Regions from separate parts of the Streptomyces sp. NPDC049915 genome, predicted to be linked through region 3. Evidence: riboswitches for the same ligand, from Rfam matches in the RefSeq annotation. Region 3 holds a riboswitch; each other region holds the start of a gene.

Region 1 (7,012 bases), on a different contig from region 3:
TGGTGCAGGGCGCCGGCGGGTCGCTGAACGGCACCACCAGCTTCGAGCGCACCAACTACTTCGAGACCATGCCCGCCCACCAGCTGGAGCTCGCGCTCTGGCTGGAGGCCGACCGCATGGGCTCCCTGCTGGCCGCCCTGGACGAGGAGTCCATGGAGAACCAGCGCGACGTCGTCAAGAACGAGCGCCGCCAGCGCTACGACAACGTCCCCTACGGCACCGCCTTCGAGCGGCTGACCGCCCTCGCCTACCCTGAGGGCCACCCCTACCACCACACCCCGATCGGCTCCATGGCGGACCTGGACGCGGCCACCCTCGAGGACGCCCGCCACTTCTTCCGCACCTACTACGCGCCGAACAACGCGGTCCTGTCGGTCGTCGGCGACATCGACCCGGAGCAGACCCTCGCCTGGGTCGAGAAGTACTTCGGCTCCATCCCCGCCCACGACGGCAAGCCCGAGCCGCGCGACGGCACGCTGCCCGAGGTCATCGGCCGGCAGCTGCGCGAGGTCGTCCGCGAGGAGGTCCCCGCGCGGGCCCTGATGGGCGCCTACCGGCTGCCGCACGACGGCACACGCGCGTGCGACGCGGCGGACCTCGCGCTGACGATCCTCGGCGGCGGTGAGTCCTCCCGCCTGTACAACCGGCTGGTGCGCCGGGACCGTACGGCTGTCGCGGCCGGCTTCGGGCTGCTGCGCCTCGCCGGGGCGCCCTCCCTGGGCTGGCTGGACGTGAAGACGTCCGGTGACGTCGAGGTGCCGGTCATCGAGGCCGCGATCGACGAGGAGCTCGCCCGGTTCGCCGCGCAGGGCCCCACGGCCGAGGAGATGGAACGCGCGCAGGCCCAGTTGGAGCGCGAGTGGCTGGACCGGCTCGGTACCGTCGCCGGCCGCGCCGACGAACTGTGCCGCTACGCCGTCCTGTTCGGTGACCCGCAGCTCGCCCTCACCGCCGTTCAGCGCGTGCTCGAGGTGACGCCCGAGGAGGTGCAGGAGGTCGCCAAGGCCCGCCTGCGCCCCGAAAACCGCGCGGTGCTCGTGTACGAGCCGAAGACCCCGGAGGCCGCACCGGACGCCGATGTGCCCGAGGACCCTGAGCAGGAAGCGACCGTAGAGGCCGGCGACAAGAACGAGGAGACGGCCAAGTGACCGAGCTCGCCACGATGGACTTCCACCCCCAGCCCCAGGCGGGCGAGGCCAGGCCGTGGGCTTTCCCGGCCCCCGAGCGCGGCACGCTCGACAACGGCCTGACGGTGCTGCGCTGCCACCGCCCCGGCCAGCAGGTCGTCGCCGTCGAGGTGCTCCTGGACGCGCCCCTGGACGCCGAGCCCGCCGGCCTGGACGGCGTCGCCACGATCATGGCGCGCGCCTTCTCCGAGGGCACGGACAAGCACTCCGCCGAGGAGTTCGCCGCCGAGCTGGAGCGCGCCGGCGCCACCCTCGACGCGCACGCCGACCACCCGGGCGTCCGCCTCAGCCTGGAGGTGCCCGCCTCACGGCTGGCCAAGGGCCTCGGCCTGCTCGCCGACGCCCTCAGGGCGCCCGCCTTCGCCGACAGCGAGATCGAACGGCTGGTGCGCAACCGCCTCGACGAGATCCCGCACGAGCTGGCCAGCCCGGCCCGCCGCGCCGCCAAGGAGATGTCCAAGGAGCTCTTCCCGGCGGACTCCCGCATGTCGCGCCCGCGTCAGGGCACCGAGGAGACGGTCGCAGCCGTCGACGCGGCCGCCGTACGCGCCTTCTACGAGCGGCACGTGCGCCCCGCCACCGCGACCGCGGTGGTCGTCGGCGATCTGACCGGCCTCGACCTCGACGACCTCCTCGGTGACACCGTGGGCGCCTGGACGGGCTCGCGCACCGAGCCGCGCCCCGTGCCCGCGGTGACCGCCGACGACACCGGCCGCGTCGTCATCGTCGACCGCCCCGGCGCCGTCCAGACGCAGCTGCTCATCGGCCGGATCGGCCCCGACCGGCACGACCGCGTGTGGCCCGCCCAGGTGCTCGGCACGTACTGCCTGGGCGGCACCCTCACCTCCCGCCTGGACCGCGTCCTGCGCGAGGAGAAGGGCTACACGTACGGCGTGCGCGCCTTCAGCCAGGTGCTGCGCTCCGCCCCCGACGGCACGGGCGCGGCGATGCTCGCCATCAGCGGCTCCGTGGACACGCCGAACACCGGTCCGGCGCTGCACGACCTCTTCACGGTGCTGCGCACCCTGGCGGCGGACGGCCTGACGGACGCCGAGCGCGACGTCGCCGTGCAGAACCTCGTCGGGGTGGCCCCGCTGAAGTACGAGACCGCGGCCGCCGTCGCGGGCACGCTCGCCGACCAGGTCGAGCAGCATCTGCCCGACGACTACCAGGCGACCCTGTACCGGCAGCTCGCCGCGACCGGCACCGTGGAGGCCACGGCGGCGGTCGTGAACGCCTTCCCCGTGAACCGTCTGGTGATCGTCCTGGTCGGGGACGCGGCGCAGATCAAGGAGCCCGTCGAGGCCCTCGGGATCGGCGACGTCACGGTGGTGAGCGCGGAGTAGCCGCACACGCGCGTGGGGCCCTGGTGTCTGACGGAGCACCAGGGCCCTTGCCGTGCCCCCGGGGCTGTTTGTGATTGAAGGCGCCGCATCCCACATATGCCCGAATTGGGGCGGAGGTTGCCTTTCTGGCCTGTGGGATGCGCTACAAAACGCCTGTTTCGTTTGAGGATTGAAGGTCGATCACCGTAGCTTCGTCCGGGCTGTCCGTCAGGCATAGCGCCGCACCCGCGGCACCGGACAGTCATCGCCGAGTCCCCGTACGGCGCGAGCCAGGGGAGCCGGGGACCCACACGTCCCTGGGGTGAATCGGGCGCCCGCGAGGGTGCTCGTAGGAGACCTTCCTGCTCCGAACCCGTCAGCTAACCCGGTAGGCGAGAGGGAAGGAAAGGACAAGCCACCACATGGCGTTCGTCAGCGCCACCGGGAAGCACCGTCGTCCCAGCCGGATGAAGCGCACCACCGCGCAGGCCGCCGGAATCGCCGCGCTCACCACCACCGGCGTCATCGGCACCCTCGCGGCCCCCGCCCTCGCCGCCGACACCTCCGCCGAGCAGACCGGTCTGCTCCCCGTGATCAGCGTCGACGACTCGCTCGCCGCCCAGATCGACGCCCAGGCGGAGGCCCAGAAGCAGGCCGCCGAGCAGAAGGCCATCGAGGAGGCCGCACGCGAGGCCGCCGCCGAGCGCGCCCACGAGGCCAAGGAGCGCGCCGCCCGTGAGGCCGAGCGCAAGCGCCTGACCACCTTCGTGGCCCCGATCGCGCACTCCTACGTCTCCACCGGTTACGAGGCCAGCAGCTCCCTGTGGTCCTCCGGCCACCACACCGGCATCGACTTCCACGCCGCCACCGGCACCACCGTGCACGCGGTGGGCTTCGGCACCGTCGTCGAGACCGGCTGGGGCGGCGCCTACGGCAACCAGATCGTCATCCGCATGCACGACGGCACGTACACCCAGTACGGGCACCTGTCGTCGATCGGTGTCGTGGTCGGCCAGCAGGTCGTCGCCGGCCAGCAGATCGGCCTGTCCGGCGCGACCGGCAACGTCACCGGCCCGCACCTGCACTTCGAGGCGCGCACCAGCCCCGAGTACGGCTCCGACATGGACCCGATCGCCTATCTGCGTGCGCACGGCGTGAACGTCTGACACCCGAGCACGGCACCCACTCCGGGAAGCCCCGGCGCATCGCGCCGGGGCTTTCTCCGTTTTCCGGCCCTTCGTCCCCGCCTCTTCATACCCGCCTCTTCGTCCCGGAGAACCCCGGCGAGGTGACCAAAAAATATCCATGGAATCCGGCCTGCCGTCGGAAATTCGGCCCCCTTGGAATAGAGTCACGGAACACGCGTCCATCGTCGGCGTTTCACGGGGATCAAGGCGGAGGTCGGACATGCGTATTCCGGCGCACTCGGTGTGCACGGCGATCCGGGACGACATCGTCGCCGGTGTCCATGAGCGCGGCAGCCGGCTCACCGAGGAACTCCTCGCCCGCCGGTACGGCGTCTCCCGGGTGCCCGTGCGGGAGGCGTTGCGCACCCTGGAGGCCGAGGGCTTCGTCGTGACGCGACGGCACGCGGGCGCGTGCGTGGCCGAGCCCACCGAGCAGGAAGCGGCCGACCTGCTGGAGATGCGGATGCTGCTGGAGCCGCTCGGTGTGGCGCGGGCCGCCCAGCGGCGTACCGAGGCGCATCTGAAGGTGCTGCGCGGCCTGGTGCGGCTCGGTCAGGACCGGGCCAGGCACGGAACCGGCGACGACCTGCGCTCCCTGGGCGGCTGGTTCCACGAGACGCTCGTCCAGGCGTGCGGCAGCCAGGCGCTGACCGCCACGCTCACTCAGCTGCGCCACAAGATCGCCTGGATGTACGCCGTGGAGCCGTCGGCCGACCCCGTCAGGTCCTGGGCCGAGCACGGCGCGATCGCGGACGCGGTGGCGCGCGGCGACGGGGAACGCGCGCGTGCGGTCGCCGCCCTGCACACCGAGCGTTCCACCGCCGCGTACCGGCTGCGCTTCTTCGGCGGAGACCGACCCGAGCGTGTGAGAAGTTCGCAACACCCCGTAAACACGTCGGGCCTACGGCATTAACACGCGCGCCGTATACAAAGAGAGGGATATGTGCGCCCGCTGAAAGGGGTGCCATTTTATCGGGCTCGCCTTTTCCCTCGTGCCGTCAATTTCCGTCCGCGTCGCCTCATGGTGGACGGGAAAAGCGAAGCCGCGCCGGCCCTGAAAGGACGACGCGGCTTCTTTTATGCGTGACTCGGACGGTCAGGCGTGACTCAGACGGTCTCGGGGAGCTCCTCGAGCCCCTCGGAGACCAGCTTCGCCAGACGGTCCAGGGCGGCGTCCGCGCCCTCGGCGTCGGAGGCGAGGACGATCTCCTCGCCACCCTGGGCGCCCAGGCCGAGGACGGCCAGCATGGAGGCCGCGTTGACCGGGGTGCCGCCGGCCTTGGCGATCGTCACCGGGACGCCTGCGGCCGTGGCGGCTCGGACGAAGATGGAGGCGGGGCGGGCATGGAGGCCCTCGGCCCAGCCGACGTTGACGCGGCGCTCAGCCATGTGTTGCTGCCCTTCAGTTTCTCAGGGTTGTCTAGACCAGTTTCCCATATGGTGAAGCATGCCCGGAGAGGTCCTGCGACCCCATCCGGACGCGATCACCGGGCCGCGGCCTCGACCCGGCATCCGTCCTCCACAGAGTGCCCCGCGCCGTTGTCGTACGCGAGCCGTACTCTGGGCCCCATGCAGAGCGCGTCGGACAGGCAGGAGTACCCCGCTCACTGGGAGGCCGACGTGGTGCTGCGCGACGGCGGCACCGCGCGGATCCGCCCCATCACCGTCGATGACGCGGACCGCTTGGTCAGCTTCTACGAGCAGGTGTCGGACGAGTCGAAGTACTACCGCTTCTTCGCGCCCTACCCGCGTCTGTCCGCGAAGGACGTCCACCGCTTCACACACCACGACTTTGTGGACAGGGTGGGACTCGCGGCCACGATCGGCGGCGAGTTCATCGCCACCGTACGCTACGACCGGATCGGCGTGAACGGAATGCCCGCGTCCGCACCGGCCGACGAGGCCGAGGTCGCCTTCCTCGTCCAGGACGCCCATCAGGGCCGCGGCGTCGCCTCCGCCCTGCTCGAACACATCGCCGCCGTCGCCCGCGAGCGCGGCATCCGCCGCTTCGCCGCCGAGGTGCTGCCCGCCAACACCAAGATGATCAAGGTGTTCACGGACGCCGGGTACACCCAGAAGCGCAGCTTCGAGGACGGCGTCGTGCGCCTGGAGTTCGATCTCGAGCCCACCGAGCGCTCCCTCGCCGTGCAGTACGCGCGCGAACAGCGCGCCGAGGGCCGCTCCGTGCAGAGGCTGCTGATGCCCGGCTCGGTCGCCGTGGTCGGGGCCGGTCGCACCCCCGGCGGCGTCGGCCGCAGCATCCTCGCCAACCTCCGCGAGGCCGGCTACACCGGCCGTCTGCACGCCGTGAACCGCGCCTTCGGGCCCGACATCACCGAACTCGACGGCGTCCCCGCCCACCGCTCCGTGCGGGAGATCGAGGGCCCGGTCGACCTCGCCGTCGTCGCCGTACCCGCCGGCCATGTGCCGCAGGTCGTCACCGAGTGCGGCGAGCACGGCGTGCAGGGACTCGTGGTGATCTCCGCCGGATACGCCGAGAGCGGCCCCGAGGGACGCGAGCGCCAGCGCGAACTCGTCCGGCAGGCGCGCACGTACGGCATGCGGATCATCGGCCCGAACGCCTTCGGCGTGATCAACACCTCGGCGGCCGTCCGGCTGAACGCCTCCCTGGCGCCCGAGATGCCGCGCCCCGGCCGCATCGGCCTGTTCGCCCAGTCCGGGGCCATCGGCATCGCCCTGCTGTCCCGGCTGCACCGGCGCGGCGGCGGCGTCACGGGCGTCACGGGCGTGTCGACGTTCGTCTCCTCCGGCAACCGCGCGGACGTCTCCGGCAACGACGTCCTGCAGTACTGGTACGACGACCCGGACACCGACGTCGTCCTGATGTACCTGGAGTCCATCGGCAACCCACGCAAGTTCACCCGCCTCGCCCGGCGCACCGCGGCCGCCAAGCCGCTGGTCGTCGTCCAGGGCTCCGGATCCGCGCCCCAGGGACACGCCGTACGGGCGACGCGCCTGCCGCCCGCCACGGTGTCCGCGCTGCTGCGCCAGGCCGGCGTGATCCGCGTCGACACGATCACCGAGCTGGTCGACGCCGGACTGCTGCTCGCCCGCCAGCCGCTGCCCGCCGGCCCGCGTGTGGCGATCCTCGGCAACTCCGAGTCCCTCGGCGTGCTGACGTACGACCAGTGCCTGGCCGCCGGACTGCGCCCGCACCGCCCGCTGGACCTCACCACCGCCGCCTCCGCGGAGGACTTCCGCGCGGCACTGGCGCGGGCACTCGCCGACGACACCTGCGACGCGGTCGTCGTGACCGCCATCCCGGCGATCGGCGAAGGCTCACCGGGAGACG
Region 2 (7,012 bases), on a different contig from region 3:
GCGCGCAGCCGGCGGCGCGCACGGTGGGCGGCGACGGTGGTCGCGCCCTGGCCGGCGTGGTCCCGGATACGTTCGGTGGCTGGCATGGCTGGAACCATACCGAGGAGGTAGGAAAAGGGGGTTGCTGAAATGTTGCGCCACCTGACGACCCGTCGAATACGGCGCTGACCTCGGCTTTCGGCGGGCATCGTGGAAGATCTGCCACCCGGGGAGAGCGGCGGCCGCTGCGTCGGTCGGGTGCGGTGCCGTCGGCCGGCGCACGTCAGGCCGACGCCGTACCGTCGGTCAGCGCACGTCGGCCGGCGCACGTCGGTCCGGTGGCCGTGCCGTCCGACAGCGGGAGTGGGCGCGCGTCAGGCCAGTGCCGTCAGACCGGGCGCGAAGGCGATCAGCAGCGGCAGCAGGGGGACCAGCGCGGCGACGGTGGTCGTCAGGGCCCGGCGGCTGCGGTCCAGCCGCGGCGGTGGCTCCAGCAGGCGGTCGACCCGCTCGCCGAGCAGGCGGTGACTGGAGGCGCAGGAGAGGACGCCCCGGTGCTGGTTCAGCTCGATCAGGGCCAGGGCGGTGGTGAGGTGGCCGCAGCGGCGGGAGGCGGTGTCGTCGGCGGCCAGTTCGACCAGGCGGTGGGTCTGGTCGCAGAAGTGGGCGAAGAGCGGGATGCGGGGGAAACCGGTGGCCAGGGCGGTGGACAGGTGCAGCAGCCAGTCGTGGTGGGCGCGGGCGTGGCCGCGCTCATGGGTGAGGATCGCGTCGAGCTGGTGGGCGGTGAGGCGGTGCAGGGCTCCCGTGGTGACGACCAACTGGGGCGGATGGCCCGGCATCCACCAGGCGTCGGGGTACTCGTCCTCCAGCACGAGCAGCGGGCCGCGCGCCGGGCCCAGGCCGGCCGGCAGCTCGGGAGCGCGTTCGCTCAGGTGGGCGCGGGTCACGCCGTGGCGCCGGCGCGCCTCGACCAGTTCGCGGGCGAGCATGGCGGTGGTCCAGGCGGCACCGCAGGCCAGCAGCAGGGTGAGTGCGACCGCCCAGGGCGGGGCCGAAGACAGGTCGTACGCCTCGGTCACGCCGGGCGGCGCGGGCGCGAAGAGCTGGGTGCGCACGGTGTGGAAGACGGCGGCGGTGCTGAGCGTCAGGGCCGTCAGACAGCACAGCAGGACGGTCGCGACGAGGCACTGCCACACCCACAGGGCGACGACCGGTTCCCGCTCGGGCCAGGCGGCCCGGGTCAGCGCGCGCGGGACCGGCACGGCGGCCGTCAGAACGACGACGCTCAGCAGGAGCAGGCAGACGGTCATGCCACGGGCTCCGGATCCTGGTCGGACAGGGCGGGGATGGTCGTGCGGGCGACGGACGCGATCACTCGGCGGCTCGGTGAGTGCGTCCGTCGCCAGTATGACGGCCCCGGGGCGGTGCGTCAGCCCCGTAACGAAGGCCCCGCGGGGGCGGGTGTCAGCGCGTGACGATCCGTCCGGTCACCTCGCCGAGGCCCACCCGGACGCCGTCCGGGCCGGGCGCCCAGGCGGACAGGGTCACCACGTCGCCGTCCTCCAGGAAGGTTCGCTTGCCGTCGGGGAGTTCCAGGGGCTCCTGGCCGTTCCAGGTCAGCTCCAGCAGGGAGCCGCGCTGGTCGGGCTCGGGGCCGCTGACCGTGCCCGAGCCGTAGAGGTCGCCGGTGCGCAGGGAGGCGCCGTTGACCGTCATGTGCGCCAGCTGCTGGGCGGCCGTCCAGTACATGGTGGAGAAGGGAGGCTCGGAGACGACGTGGCCGTTGATGGCGACAGAGATCCGCAGGTCGTAGCCGCCGGGTTCGTCGGTGGAGTCATCGAGGTAGGGCAGCAGCGGGTGGGTGCGCTCCCGGGGCGCGACCCGGGCCTCGTCCAGGGCCTCCAGCGGGGTGATCCACGCGGAGATCGAGGTGGCGAAGGACTTGCCGAGGAAGGGGCCGAGGGGGACGTACTCCCAGGCCTGGATGTCGCGGGCCGACCAGTCGTTGAGCAGGCACAGCCCGAAGACGTGGTCGCGGAAGTCACCGAGGGCGACCGGCTCGCCGAGCGAGGAGGGAGCGCCGACGACGAAACCGACCTCGGCCTCGATGTCGAGGCGGACGGACGGGCCGAAGACGGGCGCCGCATCGGCCGGGGCCTTGCGCTGACCGGAGGGACGCGCGATGTCGGTGCCGGAGACCACGACGGTTCCGGAGCGGCCGTGGTAACCGATCGGGAGGTGCTTCCAGTTGGGGGTGAGGGAGTCGGCGGCGTCGGGGCGGAAGATCTGGCCGACGTTCCGGGCGTGGTTCTCGGAGGCGTAGAAGTCGACGTAGTCCGCGACCTCGAAGGGCAGGTGCAGGGTCACCGAGGACAGAGGGTGGAAGAACGGTTCGACGGCCTCGCGGTGCGAGGGCACCGTGACCCACGCCTTCAGCGCACGCCGCACGTCGGACCAGGCGGTGCGGCCGGCGGCGAGGAGTGGGTTAAGCGAGGGCTGGGCGAGCAGCGCGGCATAGGGGGAGCCGAGCGCCATCGCCGCCGCGCCCGCGTCGAGCACGTGGTCGCCGAGCCGGACACCGACCCGCCGCTCGGCCGGAGAACCGGCCGGCGAGAAGACGCCGTACGGAAGGTTGTGCGCACCGAAGGGGTCGCCCTCGGAGACGTCGAAGGGGGGCATGCGGTGCCGCCTCGCTTTCGTGCACGTCGGACACGGCACCAGGGCCGTGCGATCCAGGTGGTCGCGGCACACGTTACGGCTGAGGCGGCTGTCTTGGGCAGTGTCTGAAGAGTCCGCAGTGTCCGTCATGTCCTTGTCGGGTGCCAATTCCGGCTCAGTGTCCTTGCGGGGAACCCGGACGGAGGGCATCCGTTCCGTCGGGGGACACGTGGGGGACCCGTGGCCTGCAGGGCCGCAAGCCTGCCGTTCCGGGCCGACCGTGAAATACCGCCCCTGATCGTGAAGTTCGGTCACTACCCACTGCACCACGGCGGTGCCGGGGCGATCCGCGGTCTGGGGCGTCCGGGCGTGCCCATGGACGCGATCACCGAGGACTCGTGCACCCCGGCCGCCGCCTCCCGTTATCCGCGGCGCGCGTTCGTGTGGCCGACGACGGGCGCGGAGGAGGCGGGACACCTGGTCGAAGGGCTGCTGCGGACCGGGCGCCGGACCGGACGGCCGACCGTGCTGATTGTGACCGGCGAGCATGCACGGGCTGCACGAGCTGTGCGCGGAACACGGCGTCCCCGGCCCGGCGGCCGCGTTCCCGCGGTCGTACGACGACAGCGTGGCCTGCGCACCGGAGGCGTCGGATCGGGCGGTGAACGGGTGACCTGCGGGGTCCGTATTCTCTGATCATGGCCGCACCCCTCGCATATGCCCTCATCGCCACTGACCTGGACGGAACGCTGCTGCGCGGCGACGACACGCTCTCCGACCGGTCCCGGGCCGCGCTCGCACGGGTGGCGGACGCCGGTGCCCTGCACCTGGTGGTGACGGGCCGCCCGGCGCCCCGGGTGCGGCCGCTGCTGGAGGACCTCGGCTGCACGGGGCTCGCGGTGTGCGGCCAGGGCGCGCAGGTGTACGACGCGGGGGCCGGCCGTCTGCTGTGGTCGGTGACCCTCGACCGGGAGCTGGCCGAGACCGCGCTCGGCAAGATCGAGGCCGAGGTGGGAGAGGTGTACGCCGCCGTCGACCAGGACGGCGTGGACGGGCTGACGCTGATCGAGCCCGGCTACCGGATGCCGCACCCGACGCTGCCGGCGGTGCGGGTCGGGCGGCGCGACGATCTGTGGGGCGAGCCGATCAGCAAGGTGCTGCTGCGCCATCCCGAGCTGTCCGACGACGAGCTGGCGGCGACGGCGCGCGCGGTGGTCGGTTCGCTGGCGATGGTCACCATGTCGGGGCCGGGGACCGTGGAGCTGCAGCCGTGCGGTGTCACCAAGGCGACGGGGCTCGCGCGGGCGGCCGACCATCTCGGGTTGAGCGCCGGGGGGGCCCTCGCGTTCGGGGACATGCCCAACGACATCCCGATGTTCGCCTGGGCCGCCCGCGGGGTGGCCATGGCCAACGCCCATCCGGAGCTGAAGGCCGTGGCCGACGAGGTCACCTTGTCGAACGAGGACGACGGCATCGCCGTCGTCCTCGAACGACTCTTCGGGTGAGGCAGTGGCTCAGTACGCGCTGAACACGTTGTCGATCGAGCCGTAGCGGGCGGCCGCGTAGTTGCAGGCCGCGGTGATGTTGGCGATCGGGTCGTACGGGTCCATGGAGGTGCCGGACACGTGGTAGGCGAGGAACGTCGGGTCGATCACCTGGAGCAGGCCCTTGGACGGGGTACCGGCGGCCGCGTTGGAGTCCCACAGGTTGATGGCGGCGGGGTTGCCCGAGGACTCGCGGATGATGTTGCGGTAGATCCCGTCGTAGGTGCCCGGGATGCCGCGCTGGGACATGATGTCCAGCGACTGGCGGATCCAGCCGTCGAGGGTGTTCGGGTAGACCGAGTTGGCGGCCGTGATCACGGTGGCGCTGGTGGCCGGGGTGGCCGCGGAGGCGCTGGTCGCGCCGAAGAGCGGCAGCGCGAGGGCGGCGGCACCGGTGCCGGCGACGGCGAGGGTGCGGACGAGGCGGGACGTGCGGGTGCGGCGGTGCTGACCGGCAGCAGGCATGGCGAACTTCCTCTCCGGCGCCTACGAGGTGAGCTGTCGGGTTCGGGCTGGAGATGCCCGGCCGGCCGCGGATGCGGCACGGCTTCACCCCGAGCCGGTCCGGGGCGTCGTCGGGGCGACGACGTCCGGTTCGGCGACTTACCTGGGTCCCCCGCTCCTGCCGTACACGGATGAGTTGGTCCGATGGTGGATGCCGGACGGCGGCAGGATTAGGCGTCCATCCGACAGGCCGGGAAGTTATGCGAGAGCACATGCCGGGAACAAGTACTGGTTTCACCTATCGCCCTGGTTGACCTTGGTCGGGCTGTTTGGGGTGCTTGATCCTTTGCGATCGCCAAGCCTCAACTCGCTTGTGGGGACTGGCGAAATGCGGGGCAGACGCATCGGGGGCCGGTGAGGGGCGCGCGTGACCCAATTCACTGGTGTCACAGCTGCAACACATTTGCCGCCAACGTGACTAAGGCGAATCGGCTGATTAATTACGGCAAAACGGGCAGTCGGGTCGTGTTGTGACGCGGTGGGGCGGGGTGGTTCACGGAGGGTGGGGGGTGGTCTTCGCGACGCGAGCATGGTTGATATCGGTACTTTTCAACTGATCAGATGTGATCGATAAACATATCGGGCGTGATCCGATACCGCCTGGCCTGTAACCGTGGGCGCTATCGGTGATCGAAACGTGACCGGATACGCTGACTTGAGTGATGGCAGCGACCTATCGACAAACCGTGTAATCGCCTACCGGCACCAGCAGACAGGAGACCCCTCGTGACCGTCGTCGGGCCGTTCGGGCTTAGCGTGCGGGACCAGGCTCTCGAGGCCGATGTCCAGGCCGGATTGGCGGCTGTCGAGGAAGGGCTGCTCGAGGCCACCAAGAGCGAGGTTCCCTTCATCACGGAGGCCGCGCAGCACCTGGTGCGGGCGGGCGGGAAGCGGTTCCGGCCGCTGCTCGTGATGCTGGCGGCGCAGTTCGGCGACCCGTATGCGCCGGGCGTCGTCCCGTCGGCGGTCGTGGTCGAGCTGACCCACCTGGCGACGCTGTACCACGACGACGTCATGGACGAGGCCGCCGTACGGCGTGGCGTGCCCAGCGCGAACACCCGGTGGGGTAACTCGGTCGCCGTACTGACCGGCGACTTTCTCTTCGCGCGGGCCTCGCAGATCCTCGCCGACCTCGGGCCCGAGGCGGTGCGGGTGCAGGCACTGGCGTTCGAGCGGCTGGTCACCGGGCAGATCCTGGAGACCGCGGGGCCGCAGGACGGGCGCGACCCGGTCGACCACTACCTCGAGGTGCTCGGCGGCAAGACGGGCTCGCTGGTGGCGGTGTCGTGCCGGTTCGGCGCGATGATGTCCGGCGCCGACGAGACGGTCGTGGACGTGCTGACCCAGTACGGGGAGCGGCTGGGCGTCGCCTTCCAGCTGGCCGACGACGTGCTCGACATCGCCTCCGACTCGCACGAGTCCGGCAAGACGCCGGGAACGGATCTTCGCGAGGGCATCCCGACGCTGCCGGTGCTGCGGCTGCGGGAGCGGGCCGAGCGCCTGGGACTGCCGGAGGACCGGGCGCTGTGCGAGCTGCTGGACTCCGATCTGAGCGACGACGCGCGACACGCGGAGGCGCTGACCGCGCTGCGGGCGCACCCCGCGCTGGAGCAGGCGCGGCGCGACACGGTCCGGTACGCCGAGGAGGCGCGGGCGGCGCTGGCGCCGCTGCGGGAGTGCGGCGCCAAGGCGGCGCTGATGGAGCTGTGCGACGCGGTGGTGCACCGGGCGGGCTGACGGAAGCACCGGGCCGGCCGACGGAATCCGTCCGGACCGTTCCCTCTTCTGCGGGCGACGGCCCCACCCCTGGGTGGAGCCCGAACCCCCGCCCCGTAGCTCCCCAGGTCCCCACCTCCCCTAGGGGTAGGGGGACCTGACCCCCCGCCACGTCATACCCCAGAAGTACATGCAGTTGCGTCCACGGAGTGACGCTTCCCGGCGGCCGATTTGGTCTCATGGAAAGCACGGAAGACACCACTCCTCACCGATTCGGGTGAGAATGGCGGCTTGGGGTGGGGCCCGCCGGGAGTACACGCCGCGGGTCACGGGACGGACAGCCGCCGCCGACGACGGAGGTAGCGCACACATGGCACCGTATGGAAGCGATGACAGGGCGACGGCCGGGCAGGAGCCGGCCGGCTCGCCGGGCGGGGGGCGTCGCAGGGCCGCGCGGTACGTCGTGCCCGCGACCGTCGTGGGGGTGGCCGCCGCGACGATCGGGATCGTTCCCGCGCTCGCCAGCTCCGGCGACCCGGATCTGCCGAAGATCAGCGCGCAGCAGCTCATCGAGAAGATCGCGGCGTCGGACGTCCAGCAGATGTCCG
Region 3 (7,012 bases):
TCGGCCGCGACGATCACCGCGCCGACGCTGAACGCCGTGCCGGAGGGCGGGCACCGGTCCGCCAGCTCGCAGGCCAGGCGCAGCCAGTGGCGGTCGGCGGGGGCGGCGCCGGTGCCCGTGCCGGGGGCGGTGGGCGCGTAGCGCATGAGGACGACGTCCTCGATCTGCCGCGTCTGCAGCAGGCGCAGGCGGCCCCTCTGGTAGGCGCCGGGGCCGAAGAGGCGGGGGGCGCCGGGGTCGCCGACGAGGAGCGGGGACAGCACCAGCTGGAGTTCGTCGGCCAGCTGCTGCTGGAGCAGTTGGGTGTGGATCGTGCCGCCGCCCTCGACCATCAGGCGCCGCACGCCCCGGGCGTCGTGCAGATGGTCGAGGAGGCGGGGCCAGTCCAGGTCGTGGCCGAGGGGGACGATGTCCGCGCGGATGCCGGCCCGGCTCGCCCGCTCGGCGCCTTCCAGCGTCGTGTAGAGCACCTTCTCGCCGCCCGTGTGCCAGAAGTTCGCCGCCGGGTCCAGGTCGCCGGAGGCGGAGACGGTGACCTTCAGGGGGTACTCGGGGAGGCCGGCCGCCACGCGGGCCGCCCGCCGCTCGGGCGAGTTGACCAGCAGCCGCGGGTTGTCGGCGCGCAGGGTGCCGGCGCCGATGAGGATCGCGTCGACGGACGCGCGGACCTCGTCGACACGGTCGAAGTCGGCCGGGCCGGACAGCAGCAGACGGTCGGGGCCGGTGTCGTCCAGGCAGCCGTCGAGGGAGACGGCCGCGGACAGCAGGACGTACGGGTGGGGCATCGCGCTCCCCGGCGGGTGAGGTGACGGACACGGCTTGGTTCAAGTTTGAAACAAACCTACACTGGCGGCATGACGACCCGCTGGCTCACCCCCGACGAGCAGCGTGCCTGGCGCGCCTACCTCGCGGCCACGCACCTTCTGGAGGACGCGCTGGACCGGCAGCTCCAGCAGGACGCCGGCATGCCGCATCTGTACTACTCCATCCTGGCCACCCTGTCCGAGGCGCCCGAGCGGCGGCTGCGGATGACCGACCTCGCCGAGGCGCTGAAGATCACCCGCAGCCGGCTGACGTACGCGGTGACCCGGCTGGAGAAGGACGGGCTGGTGGCGCGCGAGAGCTGCCCGTCGGACAAGCGGGGCAGCATCGCCGTCCTGACCGGTGAGGGGCTGGCCCACGTCGAGCGCGCGGCCCCCGGCCATGTGGAGACGGTCCGGGCCGCGCTGTTCGACCATCTCGGCGCGGAGCAGGTCGGGCAGCTGGAGGAGATCTGCGCGGGGATCACACGGGCGCTGCAGGGGGCGGACGCAGAGGACGTCCCCTGGCGCCGGCGGTCCGCGCCACCGTGCGGGTGAGTCACGTCATACCCGGCAGCTCTGCGGCGCCGCGTATTGCTTCAAGTTTCAAGCAGAGGTAAGGTCCCGTTCTGAGATTCTGCTTCAAATCTGAAGCAGCCGGACGGAACCCGGAGCACCCGCATGGCCGACGCCCCCGCTGTCCCCGCCGCCACCCCGCGCGCCCGCGTCCGGGTCCCGCTGCACTTCGCCGACGGCTACCGCGCCGACGCCGAACTGGTCACCTTCCACGGCCTCGTCGACGGCCGCGAACACGTGGCCGTCGTCCTCGGCGAACCGGGCGCGGTCCCGCTCGTCCGGCTGCACTCCGAGTGCCTGACCGGCGACGTCTTCGGCTCCGCCCGCTGCGACTGCGGCCCCCAGCTGCGCGAGGCCGTCGAACGCATCGCCGACCGCGGAGGTGTCCTGCTCTACCTGCGCCAGGAGGGACGCGGCATCGGCCTCTACAACAAGCTCGACGCCTACGCCCTCCAGGACCAGGGCCTGGACACCTACACCGCCAACGCCGCCCTCGGCCTGCCCGAGGACGCCCGCGACTACACCGCCGCCGCACAGATGCTCACCGCCCTCGGGATCGGGTCGCTGGATCTGCTGTCCAACAACCCCGACAAGGCCGGCCAGCTGCGCACCCTCGGTCTCGACGTCCGCGACCGGGTGCCGACCGGTGTCTTCTCCACCCCGCACAACGTGCGCTACCTGCGCGCCAAGGTCCTGCAGACCCAGCACACGCTGCCCCTCGCCGAGCTGGCGGACCGCGGCGTGAGCTGAGCGCGGAGGGTCCGGCGGGACGCCGGGTGACCCCCTGGAGGAACGTGGTCGTCGGGTGCCCCGCGGATGACGTACACTGGAGTCACAACGACGCGGGGTGGAGCAGCTCGGTAGCTCGCTGGGCTCATAACCCAGAGGTCGCAGGTTCAAATCCTGTCCCCGCTACTGAAGGCCGAGGGCCGGAAGCCGAAAGGTTTCCGGCCCTCGGTTTTTCTGTCGGCCGGCTCCTGCGCGCCTGCCGCCCGGCGTCATCCGGTCGGCCCTCACCGCTCGCCGCCCGCGCCCGCACCGGAAAACCTGGACGGGCGGGACGACGACCGGCAGGGACGGTGGGAGACGAGCGGTGCGGCTTGGTGACGCGACGGACGACGGGCCGTACCCCCGAACCGACGGGCGCGTTCCCGAGGCCGGGAGGGACTCCCTGGCCGACGAGTGGGTTCCCGACGCCGGGACCGGCTCCGCGGCCCGCGGCTGCGCCACCGGTCCCCAGGCCGACGGACGCGCCCCCGCCCTCGATCTCGGCCCCGGCGTACGCGCCCCCGGTGCCCCCGTGCGGCTGCCAGGTGCCCCTGTGCCCGACGCAGGCCCCTGGGGCGGTGCGGAGCCGCGGCCCGAGGAGGGCCGGAGGATCTCCGTCGCGCGGGCCTTCGTCCGCATCCTGCCGGCGCTGCTGATCGCCGCCGGCGCGGTCTACGACTACTGCACCCCGTCCGACTTCACCGCGGCCCCCTTCTTCACCGCCGCGCCCCTGGTCGCCGCCCCGCTCTACAGCCGCCGCGGCACCGCGCTCACCGGGCTCGCCGCCGTCGCCGTCGTGCTCGGCCTGCACCTGACGATCGGCATCGTCTGGCACACCGACGCCGTCACCGAGCTGGTGACGGTCGCCACGGTCGCCGTCCTGGCCGTCCTGATCAACGCCCTCGCGCGCCGCAGCAGCGAGCAGCTCGCCTCCGCGCGCGAGGTCGCCGAGGCCGCCCAGCGCGCCGTACTGCCCGAACCCGCCGAGCGGATCGGCGGGTTCCAGATCGCCGCCTGCTACGAGGCCGCCCGCGCCGACGCCTTCATCGGCGGCGATCTGTACGCCGTGCAGGACAGCCCGTTCGGCGTCCGGCTGATCGTCGGGGACGTGCGCGGCAAGGGGATGGGCGCGGTCGCCGCCGTGGCCGTGGTCATCGGGGCGTTCCGGGAGGCCGCCGAGCAGGAGGCCACCTTGGAGGCGGTCGCCCAGCGGCTGGAGCAGGCGCTGGCCCGGGAGGGCGCCCGGCGCGACGGGCTGGACGCGTTCGAGGGGTTCACCACCGCCGTCCTCGCCGAACTCCCGCACGGCGACTGGGTGGTCCGCGTCCTCAACCGCGGCCATCCGCCGCCGGTGCTGCTGTACGCCGACGGCCCCCTGCGCACGCTGCTGCCCGCCGAACCCGCGTTGCCGCTCGGCATGGGCGAGCTGGGTCCCTGGCCCGACCGCACGGAACTGGCCGCCCTTCCCGGCGGCGCCACGCTGCTGCTGTACACCGACGGCCTCTCCGAGAGCCGCGACCGCCACGGCCGCTTCTACGACGTCGAGGCGCGGCTCACCGGACGTGTCGTCACCGAGCCCGGCGCCCTGCTCGCCGCCGTCGCGAAGGATGTCCGGCGGCACTCCGGCGGCGGCATGGCGGACGACATGGCGCTGCTCGCCGTACGCCGACCGTGAAGGTCACCATGCGTGAGCGGATGAGCGCCCTCTGCATAACAATTGATGCACCATCACCGAAACAAGGTTTTGGACGTGACGCCTGAGGGGCGGTCAAGTCGCCCCTTTTGCGCCGGTCATGGCGTGAAAGTCCAAGCCAAGAATGTTAATGATCAAGACGAACGGCTTGGAATCCGGCTGCCGGGTCATTAACGTTCGATAACGCAGCGCGGTCGTCCCAGCCGTCACAAGAGACGGCTCCGTGCTCACGCGCCGAATCCCGTAGGGAACCGGGGAACCACCACTTTGGGGTGAATCTCGCGTCAGCCGCCGTCGATCGACGGCCGGTATACGCGCGTAGGAGACCTTCCTGCTCCGAACCCGTCAGCTAACCCGGTAGGCGAGACGGAAGGAAAGGAGTACGCCCGCGTGGCGTCCAACCGGCCTGCCCCGACAGCCCCGTCCGTGCCGAACCAGCAGGGCCCCGAGACCTTGGTCTACGGCGGCCACCGCACCGACGAGGGCCCTTGGGAGGAGTGGAATCCCACCGAGGAGTCCGTCCGTTCCGTCCGTGGCCGGCACCGCGTCGCCAAGCAGCGCGGCGGACTCGCCCGCAGCTCCACCGTGCTCGGCGTCGGCGTCATCGCCGCCGTCGGCGCGGGCGGCATGGCCAGCGCGCAGACCGGCAAGCCGCCGGTCTCCATCTCCATGCCCGACCTCCCCTCGGTCGGCTCGCTCATCTCCGACCACGAGGACGACCGGCCCCAGGGCTCCGCCACCCCGCTCACCGACATCGGCGTCACCTCCGACGACGACGGGCAGCAGGCCGCCGGCGCCGGTGAGGCGCTGCGCAACCGGATCATGGCGCAGGCCGAGTCGCAGCAGGTCCAGGTCGACGTCAAGGCGCAGGCCGCCGCCGAGGCCGCTGTCGTCAAGCAGGCCGCCGAGGCCGCAGCGCAGGCCGAGAAGGAGGCCGCCGCCAAGGCCGCCGCCGCGAAGGAGAAGGCGGAGGAGGAGGCGAAGAAGAAGGCCGAGGCCGAGCGCCTCGCCGAGCTCGCCAAGCAGTACGCGCTGCCGACCTCCTCGTACACCCTCACCTCGCGCTTCGGGCAGGCCGGCTCCATGTGGTCCTCCGGCTACCACACCGGCCTGGACTTCGCCGCTCCCACCGGCACGCTGATCAAGGCCATCCACAGCGGCACCATCACCGAGGCGGGCTGGGCCGGTTCCTACGGCTACCGCACGATCCTCACCCTCGACGACGGCACCGAGCTGTGGTTCTGCCACCAGTCGTCGATCAGCGTCAGCGTCGGGCAGAAGGTCGCCACCGGGGACGTCATCGGCCGCGTGGGCGCCACCGGCAACGTCACCGGCCCGCACCTGCACCTGGAGGTGCACCCCGACGGGCAGGCCTCCGGCATCGATCCCATGGCGTGGCTGCAGGACAAGGGCCTCAACCCCTGACACCTCGCCCGGCTCCCGATCCCCGGCGGTCCTGACGGCACACCCCCCGACGTCAGGGCTGCCGGTTCGTGTGCGCCGACTTGTTGGCACGTTGTTGGTTTCCGTGCGGAATGGGTCGATGACGCCGGGGTGTTGAAACGGAGCATGACTGCTCTTCGCAAGCTCGGTGCGTCCCACCTCGAGGTCTTCCCGCTCGCCCTCGGCGGCAACGTCTTCGGCTGGACCGCCGACGAGACGACCTCCTTCGCCGTCCTCGACGCCTACACCGCCGCCGGCGGCAACTTCATCGACACCGCCGACGCCTACTCCGCCTGGGTCGAGGGCAACCAGGGCGGGGAGTCCGAGACGATCATCGGCAGCTGGATCAAGGCCCGCGGCAACCGCGACGACGTCGTCATCGCCACCAAGGTCAGCCAGCACCCCGAGTACCGGGGACTGAGCGCGGCGAACATCGAGGCCGCCGCCGACGCCTCCCTGCGCCGCCTCGGCACCGACCACATCGACCTCTACTACACCCACTACGACCAGCCCGACGTGCCGGTCGAGGAGATCATCGGCGCCCTGGACGAGCTGGTGAAGGCCGGCAAGGTCCGCCATATCGCCGCCTCCAACATCTCCGCCGAGCGCCTGCGGGCCTCCCTGGAGTTCTCCGACCGCGAGGGCCTCGCCCGGTACGTGGCGCTCCAGCCGCACTACAACCTCGTCTCGCGCGACACCTACGAGGGCGACCTCCAGGACGTCGCCGCCGGCGCCGGCCTCGCCGCCGTCCCGTACTACGCGCTGGCCTCCGGCTTCCTCACCGGCAAGTACCGGCCCGGGGCGAGCGTGGACAGCCCGCGGGCGGGCGGCGCCGCGCAGCACCTGAACTCCGAGCGCGGCCGCGCGGTCCTCACCGCTCTGGACGAGGTCGCCCAGGCTCATGACGTCCCCGTGGCCACGGCCGCCCTCGCCTGGCTCGCCGCGCAGCCGACGGTCGCCGCCCCCATCGCCTCGGCCCGCACCACGGACCAGCTCCCGGCGCTGCTGGGCGTGGCGGAGCTGACCCTGACGGACGTGGAGCTGGCACGGCTGACGCGGGCGTCGGCCTGACCGACGCTCTCCGGCGTCCGCGGCGCGTTGACGGTTGCGGTTGCTATGACCGGTAGGGGTTGTATGCCGGATGCGCCGGATGGGCTCCGTAACCGGCGTGTCCCGCGTACCCCGCCTGTCCGGCGTACGGCGGATGCGGCCGGGCCGCCCCGGGACCGGGCCACGGCTGCGCGGGCCAGGGCTGCATCACCGGTACCGGGGGCGCGGCAGCCCGGGCCGCGTACTCCAGCGCCGGCCGGGCGAGCGCCCGCAGCCGCCACACCTCGTTCAGCAGCTCCCTCTCCCGTACGACGAAGTCGGCGCCGGCGCGGCCGAGGCGGCCCCGGTGCCGCAGGAACGCCAGAGACGTCGCGTAGGCCTCGTAGCGTGCGACCTCCTTGGCGGCCGGCTTGCCCAGGTGGTGGGCGGCGTACTCGCGGGCCATGCGGCGCGCCCGCATCGAGCCCAGCGCGAACGGCTCGGCGGGCGCGAGCCAGCCCGCGGCGACGTAGGCGGGCAGCTCCTCGCGCACGGTGCGCAGCTCGCGCTGCCGGGTCCAGATCACCAGCCAGGTCAGCAGCCCGAACGCGGGCATCATGAAACCGCCGTACACGGCGAAGAAGCCGAACGGGCCGAAGGACGCCGAGCCGTTCCACAGGGCGTGCATGCCCATGGCGAGCAG

What was found. Region 3 has a riboswitch for cyclic di-AMP ahead of AB0J12_RS32690 (M23 family metallopeptidase). Riboswitches for the same ligand answer to the same signal wherever they lie in the genome.
Positions count from the first base shown of each region.
Region 1: it holds a riboswitch for cyclic di-AMP, as region 3 does, so the genes downstream of both, AB0J12_RS22960 (M23 family metallopeptidase) here and AB0J12_RS32690 (M23 family metallopeptidase) in region 3, are expected to answer to the same signal.
Region 2: it holds a riboswitch for cyclic di-AMP, as region 3 does, so the genes downstream of both, AB0J12_RS31430 (transglycosylase SLT domain-containing protein) here and AB0J12_RS32690 (M23 family metallopeptidase) in region 3, are expected to answer to the same signal.

Region 1 covers NZ_JBFAMH010000013.1:76,077-83,088, reverse strand. Annotated here, with positions in the region: gene AB0J12_RS22970 (pitrilysin family protein) at 1-1,148, shown strand, start outside; gene AB0J12_RS22965 (pitrilysin family protein) at 1,145-2,533, shown strand; cyclic di-AMP (ydaO/yuaA leader) riboswitch at 2,769-2,922, shown strand; gene AB0J12_RS22960 (M23 family metallopeptidase) at 2,935-3,678, shown strand; gene AB0J12_RS22955 (GntR family transcriptional regulator) at 3,920-4,612, shown strand; gene AB0J12_RS22950 (HPr family phosphocarrier protein) at 4,807-5,088, opposite strand; gene AB0J12_RS22945 (GNAT family N-acetyltransferase) at 5,269-7,012, shown strand, end outside.
Region 2 covers NZ_JBFAMH010000025.1:38,615-45,626, reverse strand. Annotated here, with positions in the region: gene AB0J12_RS31455 (GntR family transcriptional regulator) at 1-86, opposite strand, end outside; gene AB0J12_RS31450 (M56 family metallopeptidase) at 354-1,292, opposite strand; gene fahA (fumarylacetoacetase) at 1,447-2,661, opposite strand; partial or broken gene AB0J12_RS31440 (ATP-grasp domain-containing protein) at 2,902-3,271, shown strand; gene AB0J12_RS31435 (HAD family hydrolase) at 3,339-4,145, shown strand; gene AB0J12_RS31430 (transglycosylase SLT domain-containing protein) at 4,155-4,649, opposite strand; cyclic di-AMP (ydaO/yuaA leader) riboswitch at 4,655-4,837, opposite strand; gene AB0J12_RS31425 (polyprenyl synthetase family protein) at 5,415-6,425, shown strand; gene AB0J12_RS31420 (DUF2092 domain-containing protein) at 6,775-7,012, shown strand, end outside.
Region 3 covers NZ_JBFAMH010000028.1:1,724-8,735, reverse strand. Annotated here, with positions in the region: gene AB0J12_RS32715 (dihydrofolate reductase family protein) at 1-785, opposite strand, end outside; gene AB0J12_RS32710 (MarR family transcriptional regulator) at 855-1,358, shown strand; gene ribA (GTP cyclohydrolase II) at 1,482-2,126, shown strand; tRNA gene AB0J12_RS32700 (tRNA-Met) at 2,218-2,291, shown strand; gene AB0J12_RS32695 (PP2C family protein-serine/threonine phosphatase) at 2,755-3,819, shown strand; cyclic di-AMP (ydaO/yuaA leader) riboswitch at 4,060-4,216, shown strand; gene AB0J12_RS32690 (M23 family metallopeptidase) at 4,228-5,262, shown strand; gene AB0J12_RS32685 (aldo/keto reductase) at 5,407-6,351, shown strand; gene AB0J12_RS32680 (PrsW family intramembrane metalloprotease) at 6,395-7,012, opposite strand, start outside.